Regions from separate parts of the Nocardioides lacus genome, predicted to be linked through region 1. Evidence: predicted binding sites of a transcription regulator. Region 1 holds the regulator's gene; the other holds the start of a gene.

Region 1 (4,973 bases):
TCAGGGACGGGAACAGGCTCAGCGGCGGGCCAGTGCGCTGAACTTCTCCACCTGGTGCATGTCCTTGGGCTGGCCCTCGCAGGAGAAGAGGCCGCCGACCCAGCAGGTCATCCGGGTGCTGGCGTTGGTCATCGTCAGCTCGACGCGCTTGACCTTCTTGGTGCTGAACGGCACCGTGACGGCGCCCTTGCCGGTCTTGGACAGCTTGATCGTCTTCACCTTCGTGGCGCCGTTGCGCAGGAAGACGGTCACCACGGCACCGGGACCGAGCTTCTTGTTCGCCATGTCGAGGCTGAGCCGCAGCCTGGTGTGCTTGCTCTTCAGCCTCTTGCCCTTCGGGACGAAGCGCTCGGTAGCGGCCGCGAGGTGGTTGATCCTCGCGGTGCCGCTGGCGCGCTTGCCGGTGCTGCGCACCTGGTAGGACTTCGTCGCCTTGGCGAGCGGGTAGTGGTTCGCGGCGCCCTCGCTGTAGGTGTGGGCCGGGTTGCGGTTGGCGGCGGCGAACTGGGCGAACGCCTTCTCGATCGGCAGCCCGGCGGCCTTCAGCGCACCCTTGATCGCCTGCAGCGAGTAGGCGTCCGGCGCACCCGGCGTGGCGGCTGCGCGCTCCCACATCGAGCGGATGATCGTCGGCAGGCCGCCCTGTGCCTGCGGTCGGTGCTCGGTGACCCAGCGGAAGAAGATCCAGCCGCCGTACACGCCGAAGGTGGTGTTCTTGTCCAGCGACAGCGCCGGCTTGCCGAGCGGCCCGTAGGGAAGGTACTGGGTGTTGTCGTTGATGGCGGTGTAGACCTCGTCCTCGACCCACACGGCCGTCGACTCCATGAACCAGGAGTCTTCGGTGGCGTCGTAGGCGAACTGCACGGCGTGGAAGAACTCGTGCGCGGCCGTCACGTCGAGGTTGCTGATCGGCGTGCCGCGACCACCGAACTCCGAGGGTGCGAAGTCGTTGTCGAGCACGCAGAACGCCGGCGTGTCGTGGGCGGTGGACCCGGCCCGCGGCTCGGGAGCGCAGTAGCCGTAGTAGCCCTGGCGGCCGACGTCGGCCAGGTAGATGTCGGTCCGGCTGTCGCCGCCCATCGCGCCGTCCGACTCCGGCATCCGGTAGCCGGCGGCCTTATAGGTGGCGTAGATGTGCTCCAGCGTGGAGAGCACGACCGCCGGCGTGATCGCCCCCGCCGGCGCGTCGACGCCGGTGGTCGCGTAGTGCACGCACAACGGCAGTGTCTGGGAGCAGACCGTCTGCTCGCCCGCCAGCTTCGGCCGACTGAGCGCGGACTCCGCCTGCTGGCGGGCGGCGCCCCGCAGGGCGTCGTGCGTCAGCGCGAGGCGTCGCATGTACATGGTGGCGTCGCCGGGCGTGTCGCCGTCGGCGTCGCCCGAGGTGGAGACCCGGGGTAGCAGCGGCACCACCGAGTGGGCAGCGGTCTGGGCCCCGGCCGGGGTCGTGGAGGCGATGACCAGACCCGAGGCCATCAGGGCCAGGAGCGCGGTGAGGAGTGCGAAGGAGCGGGGGAAGGCGCGGTTCACTCAGGCAGTCTAGGGGCCAATTCCCAAACCGCCACGACGCCGCCGATGACGACCATCCAGCCGACCAGCACGTCGAGCACCCAGTGGTTGGCCGTGCCGACGACCACAGCCGCCGTGGTCAGCGCGCCCGCCCAGCCCAGCACCTTCACGATGCGCCAGCGCGCGTAGCGATGGAGCACCAGCGCGCACCACAGCGACCAACCGGCATGCAGCGAGGGGAACGCCGCCAGCTCGTTGGTGATGTGCCCCATGCCCTTGGGGGCCGAGGCGTCGGCGCCCCACCAGCCCTGGTCGGCGTGGAGGGCCAGCACGTCGGTGAAGCCGTCCATGAAGCGTGGGGGAGCGGTCGGCAGCATCAGATAGAGGCAGAGCGCGAAGATCGTGGCGACCATCAGGGCGCGGCGGGCCGGGAGGTAGGCGTCGCGGCCCTTGAAGTAGACCCAGATCAGCACGCCGGCGGTGACGATGTAGTGCGCTGTGGCGTACCAGAAGCAGGCCAACAGGCCGATCGTGTCGTGCCGGACGAAGAACTGGTTGATCGGGTGTTCCCAGTCCAGCCGGACGGCTCGCTCGATCCTGAGCAGCTCCTTGGCCCGGTGCACCGCCGCGTCGCGGTTGTCGCTGGCGAGCAGGCGCGAGGAGGTGTAGCCGATGTAGAGCGCTGTGACCAGGATGAGCTCGCGCAGGCCGGTGCCGACGGGCGCGAGCCGACGCCAGACGGTACGCCGCGTTCCCGGCGTACCGATGATCGCATCGCTCTCGGCGAGCACGTCCTCCCGCACCGCTGGCTCCCTCGTGACAGTGGGACCGGGCCTACCCGATCCCACTGATCCTATGCCCGGCCTCTCACAGACTTCTCAGAACCGCCGTGACCTTGCCCAGGATGCTCGCCTCGGTGCCGTCGATCGGCTCGAGCGAGGAGTTGTGCGGGATCAGCCAGACCTTGCCGTCCTTGCGGCGGAACTCCTTGACGGTCGCCTCGCCGTCGAGCAGCGCGGCGACGAACTCGCCGTTGGTCGCCGTCTGGGCCTGCTGGATGACGATGTAGTCGCCGTCGCAGATCGCGGCCTCGATCATCGAGTCTCCCTTCACGCGCAGCAGGAACAGCTGACCGTCGCCGACCAGCTCCTTGGGCAGCGGGAAGACCGCCTCGGTCTGCTCCTCGGCGAGGATGGGCGCGCCGGCGGCGATCGTGCCGACGAGCGGGATGTAGCGGGCCTCGGGCATCGCGTCGCCGATGTCGGTCTCGTCGAAGGACGACTCGTCGGCGCTGCTGATCGCCTTGCGGGCGGCCAACACCTCGGGCAGGAACACCTCGAGCGCGCGCGGGCGGTGCGGATCGCGCTTGATGAAGCCCTTCTGCTCCAGCACCTTCAGCTGGTGGGCCACCGAGCTGGTCGAGGTGAGGCCGACGGCGGACCCGATCTCGCGCATGCTCGGCGGGTATCCGCGCTTCTCGATGCAGTCGCGCAGGTGCGCCAGGATGCGCTGCTGCCGCGGTGTGAGGCCGGTGGCGTCCGGCGGGCCGTCGGGCAGCTCGGCGAGATTGGTCTCGGTCGGCTCCGGCTTCGAGGTCATGGTGCGACGGTAGTGCGGACGTCGTGCGGGTTCAAACATCTGTTCGAACTCGGCGTGTCGAGATCGCGCGGCGTGCGCCGGGTCGAGAGTCGTGGTTCGGCCGTGTGCGCTCGAATGCGTGTTCGACACGCCGTGCTACGCGGTTCCTTGAGTCGTTCGAACACCTGATCTACTCTCGCTCATGTGTTCGATCGAACGTCTGATCGAAACGGCGCCACCAAAACTGTCGGTGGCCGTCGGTAGACATCGGATCGAACGCGCAAGGTCCCGACTTCCCCAGGAGACTGACATGACCACCATGACCCTCGACCAGCTGCTCGACACGCCGCGCCGGCGCTCCACCGTGCGGCTCACCCGGCGCGGACGTGTCGTGGTCTTCGTGGCGGGCCTGATCGTGCTGCTCGGCCTGGGGCTGCTCATCTCCAACGGTGCCGGGGCGGCCCTTCACTCCGGTGCGCCCGAGACGACTCACTCCGTGGTGGTGGCCCCCGGTGACACGCTGTGGGATCTCGCCTCGCAGGCCGCCCACGGCGGTGACGTGCGCGCGATGATCGATCACATCGAGCAGATCAATGGCCTCTCTGGTGTGAGCCTGTCGGCCGGTCAGACGCTGCGGATTCCGAACTGACCGGACCGGCGCTCAGGGCTCGTAGGACGCGGGCCAGCAGCAGAAGTGCTGCGAAGAGGCAGGCGGCGGCCCCGACGGCCGCCAGGGCCAACAGGGCCCATGCGCGACGCTCGCCACCGCGGGCGTCGGAGCCGAAGTCGATGGCAGAGAAGACCAGGTAGCCCCAGGCGACCACGGCGACGGTCGTGCCCAACGAGAGCGCGAACACGTCCCGACGGAACCTGCGCGGCGGCCGCGCACCCTTTCGAGCGCCTTTTCGCTTGCCCCCGCTCTGTTCCGCCACAGAGCCATTCTCCCTTGTCCGGGCGCCCTCCGGGGGCCGTTCGGCGCGACACGCCGAGACGCCGCGCCGTCACTTGCAAGGCTGGTGGCCGCGGCGTAGGCTCACCACAACATCTAGTACTTACACCGGTGTAGTTATCCACATCTAGTTCACACCCGGGGCCGGTTGGTTGCACATCTTGCAGCCGGTTCTCCACAGCGAAAGCGTCTTCGTCCACAGAGGGCGCGCCTCAGCGATCATCCAGCGACCCTCGAAGGAGGACCTCAGATGCACTGCCCGTACTGCCGGCACAGCGACACCAAGGTCCTCGATTCCCGGGTGGCCGAGGACGGCGGCTCGATCCGGCGGCGTCGCCAGTGCCAGGGCTGCGAGAAGCGGTTCAGCACGGTCGAGCTCATGCAGCTGACGGTGCTCAAGCGCTCCGGCGCGACCGAGCCCTTCACGCGGGACAAGGCGGTGGCCGGCGTGCGCAAGGCGTGCAAGGGCCGTCCGGTGAGCGAGGACCAGCTGGCCTGCCTCGGCCAGGAGGTCGAGGACGCCCTGCGCACGAGCGGGTACGCCGAGGTTCCCGCCCACGAGGTGGGGATGGCGATCCTGGCACCGTTGCGTCAGCTCGACGAGGTCGCCTACCTGCGGTTCGCCAGCGTCTACCGCCAGTTCGAGTCGGCCGACGACTTCGAGGACGAGATAGCGGTCCTCCGCACCGAGCGCAGGCTGCGCCCGGCCGCCGAGGACATGCAGCCGGTCGCCACCGGCTGATCCAGACCGCCCGGGCAGGCCGTGGGGAAGCGTGCCTGCCCGGGCTTCCAAGCACCACAGCACCACGACGCATCGCAACGCATCGCAACCGACGCACGACACGACAATCACGCGACAAGGGGACAAGGCAATGACCGAGACGGTGAGCGGCGCGGGTCACAAGGCTCGCTCCGGTGCGGGGCTGCACCTCGAGCG
Region 2 (4,973 bases), 2.1 Mb from region 1:
CTCGCAGAGGCGGCGCGGGCCCGCGGCGTGCGTCTGCTCGCCTCGGCGACCAGCCCGCTGGACCAGCGCGTCACCACCACGGCAGACGCCCGCTACGAGCGGATGATCGACATGTTCGGCAGGCTGGCGCAGATGCAGCTCGCCTGCGGCATGCACGTCCACGTCTCGATCGACTCGCCCGAGGAGGGCGTGGCCGTACTCGACCGTATCCGCGGGTGGCTGCCGGTGCTGCTCGCCCTCAGCGCCAACTCGCCGTTCCTGGCCGGCCGCGACACGGACTACGCCAGCTACCGCAGCGTGCTGTGGGGTCAGTGGCCGACGGCCGGCGCGGCCGATGTGTTCGGCTCGATCGAGGGGTACGAGCGTGCGCGCGCTGCCCTCATCAGCAGCGGTGCCGCGCTCGACGAGGCGATGATCTGCTTCGACGCGCGCCTCTCCGCCCGCTACCCGACCGTCGAGATCCGGGTCTGCGACGTGTGTGCCGATGTGCGCGATGCGGCGACGATCGCCGCCCTGGCCCGGGCGCTGGTCTCGACAGTGGCCGACCAGGCCGCCGACGGCATGCCGGTGCCGGCGATCCGCAGCGAGCTCATCCGCGCCACCTCCTGGCGGGCCGCGCGGTGGGGCGTCGAGGAGCAGCTGGTCGACCCCGCCTCCGGTGCGCTCGTCCCGGCCTGGGAGCTGGTCGGCGAGCTGCTCGCGATGGTCGAGCCGGCCCTGAAGAGCACCGGCGACGACGAGCTGGTCAGGACCGGCCTCGCCCGGATCCGCGAGCGTGGCTCCGGGGCGCGGCTGCAGCGCGACGCGTTCGCGCGCGGCGGCATCGACGCGGTGGTCGAGGCGCTGGTGGAGCAGACGACCGCCTGAGGTCGAGTCGGGCCTGCGTCCGGGTCGAGTCGGGCCTGCGTCCGGGTCGAGTCGGGCCTGCGTCCGGGTCGAGTCGGGCCTCAGCCGTCGGCGGGCAGGGGGTTCTTCGGCAGCTTCTTGACCCGCGGTCGCCGCTTCGGCCGGTCCGGGATCATCGTGCGCATCTCCTCGAGCTTGCCCCAGCACAGCAGCCGGTCCTCGGCCTCCAGCACGTGCCCGGTGTTCGGGTTGGGGATCACCATCGAGCCGCGGTGCAGGGTGAGGACGGTGATGTCCCGCTCGCGCAGTCCGGACTCTCCGAGTGTCTTGCCGACGAGGTCCGCGTCGCCGTGCACCACGAGCTCTGCCACGCCGTACCCGGTGGAGACGGCGAGCCGCTCGCGCACGTCGATCTGCGGGAAGGCCACCTGGTTGTCGATGTAGTCGATGATCGCGCCGGCGACGTCGAGCTTGGTGGCCGTCTCGATGCCTTCCAGGCCGGGGGAGGAGTTGACCTCCATCACCAGCGGCCCGTCGACGCTTTCCAGCATGTCGACGCCGGCCACCTTGAGGCCCATGATCTGGGCGGCCCGCACGGCCGTGCGCTCGAACTCCTCGTCCAGCTCGACCCGTTCGACCGCGCCGCCCCGGTGGACGTTGGAACGGAAGTCCTCTCCCTGAGCCGTACGCCGCATCGCCGCCACGACGCGGTCGCCCACCACGAGCGCCCGGATGTCGCGCCCCTTGGACTCCTTGATGAACTTCTGGATCAGCACGTTGTGCCGGGTGGAGTGCAGCGTCTCGATGATCGCCTCGGCGACCTTGATGTCCGGCGCCAGGATCACGCCGATGCCCTGGGTTCCCTCGAGCAGCTTGATGATGACCGGCGCACCGCCCACCCGGTTGATCGCCGGCACGACGTCGGCGCGGTTCCGCACGAACGCCGTCGGCGGCATCGCGATGCCGTGTCGGGACAGGATCTGGTTGGCCCGCAGCTTGTCGCGCGAGTTGGTGATCCCGCTCGAGGTGTTGGGCGTGTAGACGTCCATCTGCTCGAACTGCCGCACCACGGCGGTGCCGTAGTAGGTGATGGAGGCGCCGATGCGCGGCAGGATCGCGTCGTACTCCGTCAGCTGCCTGCCGCGGAAGTGCAGGTCCGGCTCGTCGCCGGACAGATCGATCGCGAACCGCAGGGTGTTGAGCACCTTGACGTTGTGGCCGCGGTCGAGGGCGGCCTGACGCAGGCGCTGGGTGCTGTAGCTGCGCGGCGCGCGAGACAAGAGGGCGATCTTCACGAAGGGATCCTGGTTGGATGGGGACGTGTCCACGAACGATCCCACCCGCACCGTCGGCTGGCGTGAATGGGTCGGCCTGCCGGGCCTCGGGATCGAGTGGCTCAAGGCCAAGATAGACACCGGCGCCCAGACGTCATCGTTGCACGCCTTCGCCTTGGAACGGTTCGGGCGCGACGGAGAGGACTGGGTCCGGTTCGAGGTGCACCCGTGGCAGCGCAGCTCGGCCGATCCGGTGGTGGTCGAGCTGCCCGTGCATGACCGCCGGCACGTCCGGTCCTCCTCCGGTCACGTCGAGGAGCGGTACGTCGTCACGCTCGACCTGCGCCTGGACGGTCGGATCGTGCCAGCCGAGGTCACGCTGACGCGCCGCGACGCGATGGGCTTCCGGATGCTCGTGGGCCGTGAGGTGCTGCGGCGGGGGTTCCTGGTCGACTCGTCGGCCTCCTATCTGGGTGGGAGGCCACCCAAGGACGTACGCCGCGCCAACCGCCGTCCGGAGTGATGCCGAGGCGTCATCGTGTGACCGTCGAGGCGTCAACGTGTGACTGTCGAGGCGTCGGTGCGTGGTAGTTGAGTTGCGTCGAGGCGGATGTCGCTTCGGGGTTGGTCTGAGGAAAAACGGAAAGCGTGGGCTAGTCCCAGCGTGGCCCGGTGTCTTGGCCGGGTCGAGTGCCTTAAGCACAGTTGCGTCGGGCCACGATGGCTGTGATCCAGTACGACGAGATTTCCGCGCTGGTCCGGTTACGAGAACAGGGTTGACCACACACATCCGACCACCTAGGCTTCGAACATGCGTTCGAACTGATCTCTCTCGGTGGTGGTCCTCATGCATCAGATCCAGACGGCACTCGCCACGATCACTGCTGCCCTCGACCAGGCCACGGACGCGAACCCGGTCTTCCTGGGAACGAATGACAAGAAGGACGTGCTCGCCGCGCTGATGCGGTCCCGCGCGCGGCTCGAGGAACTGTACCTGCGGGTGGTCGCCTCCGCCGACGATGTCGCCGCCGAGGTCGGTGCCCGCGATGTCGCGGCCTGGCTGACCGCGCAACACCGGGTCGAGAGTCCCGCCGCGCACACCACCCTTCGGTTGGCCCGGGAATTAGAGGCCCGGCCGGTGGTGCGGGCAAGGCTCGCGCGCGGTGCGTTCAGTCTCGAGCACGCCCGCGTCATCCTCCGTGGCCTGGACGACCTGCCCGACGACCTACCCGCCGAGGTGTTGGCGCGGGCGGAGGTCACGCTGTGCGACCTCGCGAGTGAGCACCGGCCCAAGGACCTGCGCCGCCTCGCCACGCATCTGTTGGAGGTCGTCGCACCCGAGGTCGTGGAAGCTGCCGAGGCCGAGGCGATCCGTCGGCTCGAGGAACAGGCCCAGGTGAAAGCGTGCCTGTCGATCACCGACCAAGGTGACGGGACGACCCGGATCCACGGCATCGTGCCCGAGGTCGTGGGTCATCGGTTGCGGACCTACCTGCAGGCCTACACCCAGCCCCGGGTGGCGGCCCTGGAGGCCGACGGCCGGGTCCAGCCTCGGAGCCGGCTCCTCGCGCACGCGTTCGCCCAGCTCCTGGAGAACACCGATCCCACCCGACTCCCCGCCCACGGGGGTGACGCGACAACGGTGGTGGTGACCATGACGCTGGACCAGCTACAGGCCGACCTCGGTGTTGCTTGGCTCGATGACGGCACCCCCATCAGCACCGGGGAGACCCGCCGGCTGGCCTGTACCGCGGGGATCATCCCCGCCGTCCTCGGCGGAGCATCCGAGCCCCTCGATCTCGGCCGCACCCGACGACTCTTCACCGGCCCCCAGCGCAAAGCCCTCGCGCTACGCGACAAACACTGCCGAGCAGAAGGCTGCACCGTCCCCGCACCCTGGTGCGACGCCCACCACGACCAACCCTGGTCAACCGGCGGCCACACCGACCTGAATCACGGATCCCTCCTCTGCGGACACCACCACAGACGCGCCCACGACCCGACGTACGAGACGATCAGGCTCCCCGACGGGCGCTACCGCTTCCAACACCGAACCCGGACCGCCCTGCGCCGTTGAGACAGCAGGCCCCCGGGTCCCGCCCGGCCCGGTGCCGGTTCAGCTCACGGCAGAGAGCGCGATCCTGCGCAGATCGACGACCGTGTAGCCGGGCCAGCCGTGAATGGCCTGCGTCCACTCCTGCGGGAACGCCGTGTCGCCGTGATGGGCACCGAGCAGGCTTCCCGCGACCGCTGCCACGGTGTCGGTGTCGTCGCCGACACCGATGGCCAGGGCGAGGGCGTCCTCGACGTCGTGGTTCGCCCGCAGAATCGCGCCGTACGCGACCTGGAGGGTCCTGACCGTCCAGCCGTTGGGGTGGAACCGTCCCAGGTCGCCGCCGGCGGCCTCGCGCAGGAGCTCGCCCCAGCGGTGGGGGTCGCTGACCAGGTCCAGGCCGGCGGGGAGGTCGATGCCGCCACCGGAGACAGCGAGTCGGACGGCTTCGGTCCACAGCACGCAGGAGTCGGCCACGTCGGGGTCGGCGTGGGTGAGTGCCGCCACGGCGCGCGCCGTCTCGGCGCAGGCCGCCCGGTCCTGCAGGTGGGCGAGGGCCACGGGTGCCGTGCGCATGAGCGCTCCGTTCCCGGCCGCGTGCGGATGCGCCGCGGCATAGGCCGCGGCGCGTGCGGACATCGCTTGCCCGAGCTGCGGCAGGTCGTCGTCGGCGAGACCATCGAGCACCGCGCGTGTCTGGATCCCGACATCCGGGGGAGAGGTGCGGTACCAGCCGAGGAAGCGCCGTGCCACCTCATCGAGTCGCGTCGGCAGGTCGTGGGCCGCCTCCAGGCCCTCGG

Evidence for each region. Region 1 encodes LexA, which represses DNA repair genes until DNA is damaged. Its sites were predicted from a motif close to TCGAACANNTGTTCGA; they were not measured.
Region 2: the regulator LexA is predicted to act here: its motif matches at 2,926-2,941, upstream of P5P86_RS15340 (HNH endonuclease signature motif containing protein).

Annotation. Positions count from the first base shown of each region.
Region 1 covers NZ_CP123620.1:1,035,732-1,040,704, forward strand. Annotated here, with positions in the region: gene P5P86_RS04805 (MXAN_6640 family putative metalloprotease) at 19-1,530, opposite strand; gene P5P86_RS04810 (phosphatase PAP2 family protein) at 1,527-2,312, opposite strand; gene lexA (transcriptional repressor LexA) at 2,377-3,108, opposite strand; gene P5P86_RS04820 (LysM peptidoglycan-binding domain-containing protein) at 3,398-3,736, shown strand; gene nrdR (transcriptional regulator NrdR) at 4,287-4,778, shown strand; gene P5P86_RS04830 (vitamin B12-dependent ribonucleotide reductase) at 4,909-4,973, shown strand, end outside.
Region 2 covers NZ_CP123620.1:3,243,875-3,248,847, reverse strand. Annotated here, with positions in the region: gene P5P86_RS15355 (carboxylate-amine ligase) at 1-867, shown strand, start outside; gene rimK (30S ribosomal protein S6--L-glutamate ligase) at 948-2,141, opposite strand; gene P5P86_RS15345 (ATP-dependent zinc protease family protein) at 2,167-2,643, shown strand; gene P5P86_RS15340 (HNH endonuclease signature motif containing protein) at 2,968-4,197, shown strand; gene P5P86_RS15335 (ADP-ribosylglycohydrolase family protein) at 4,237-4,973, opposite strand, start outside.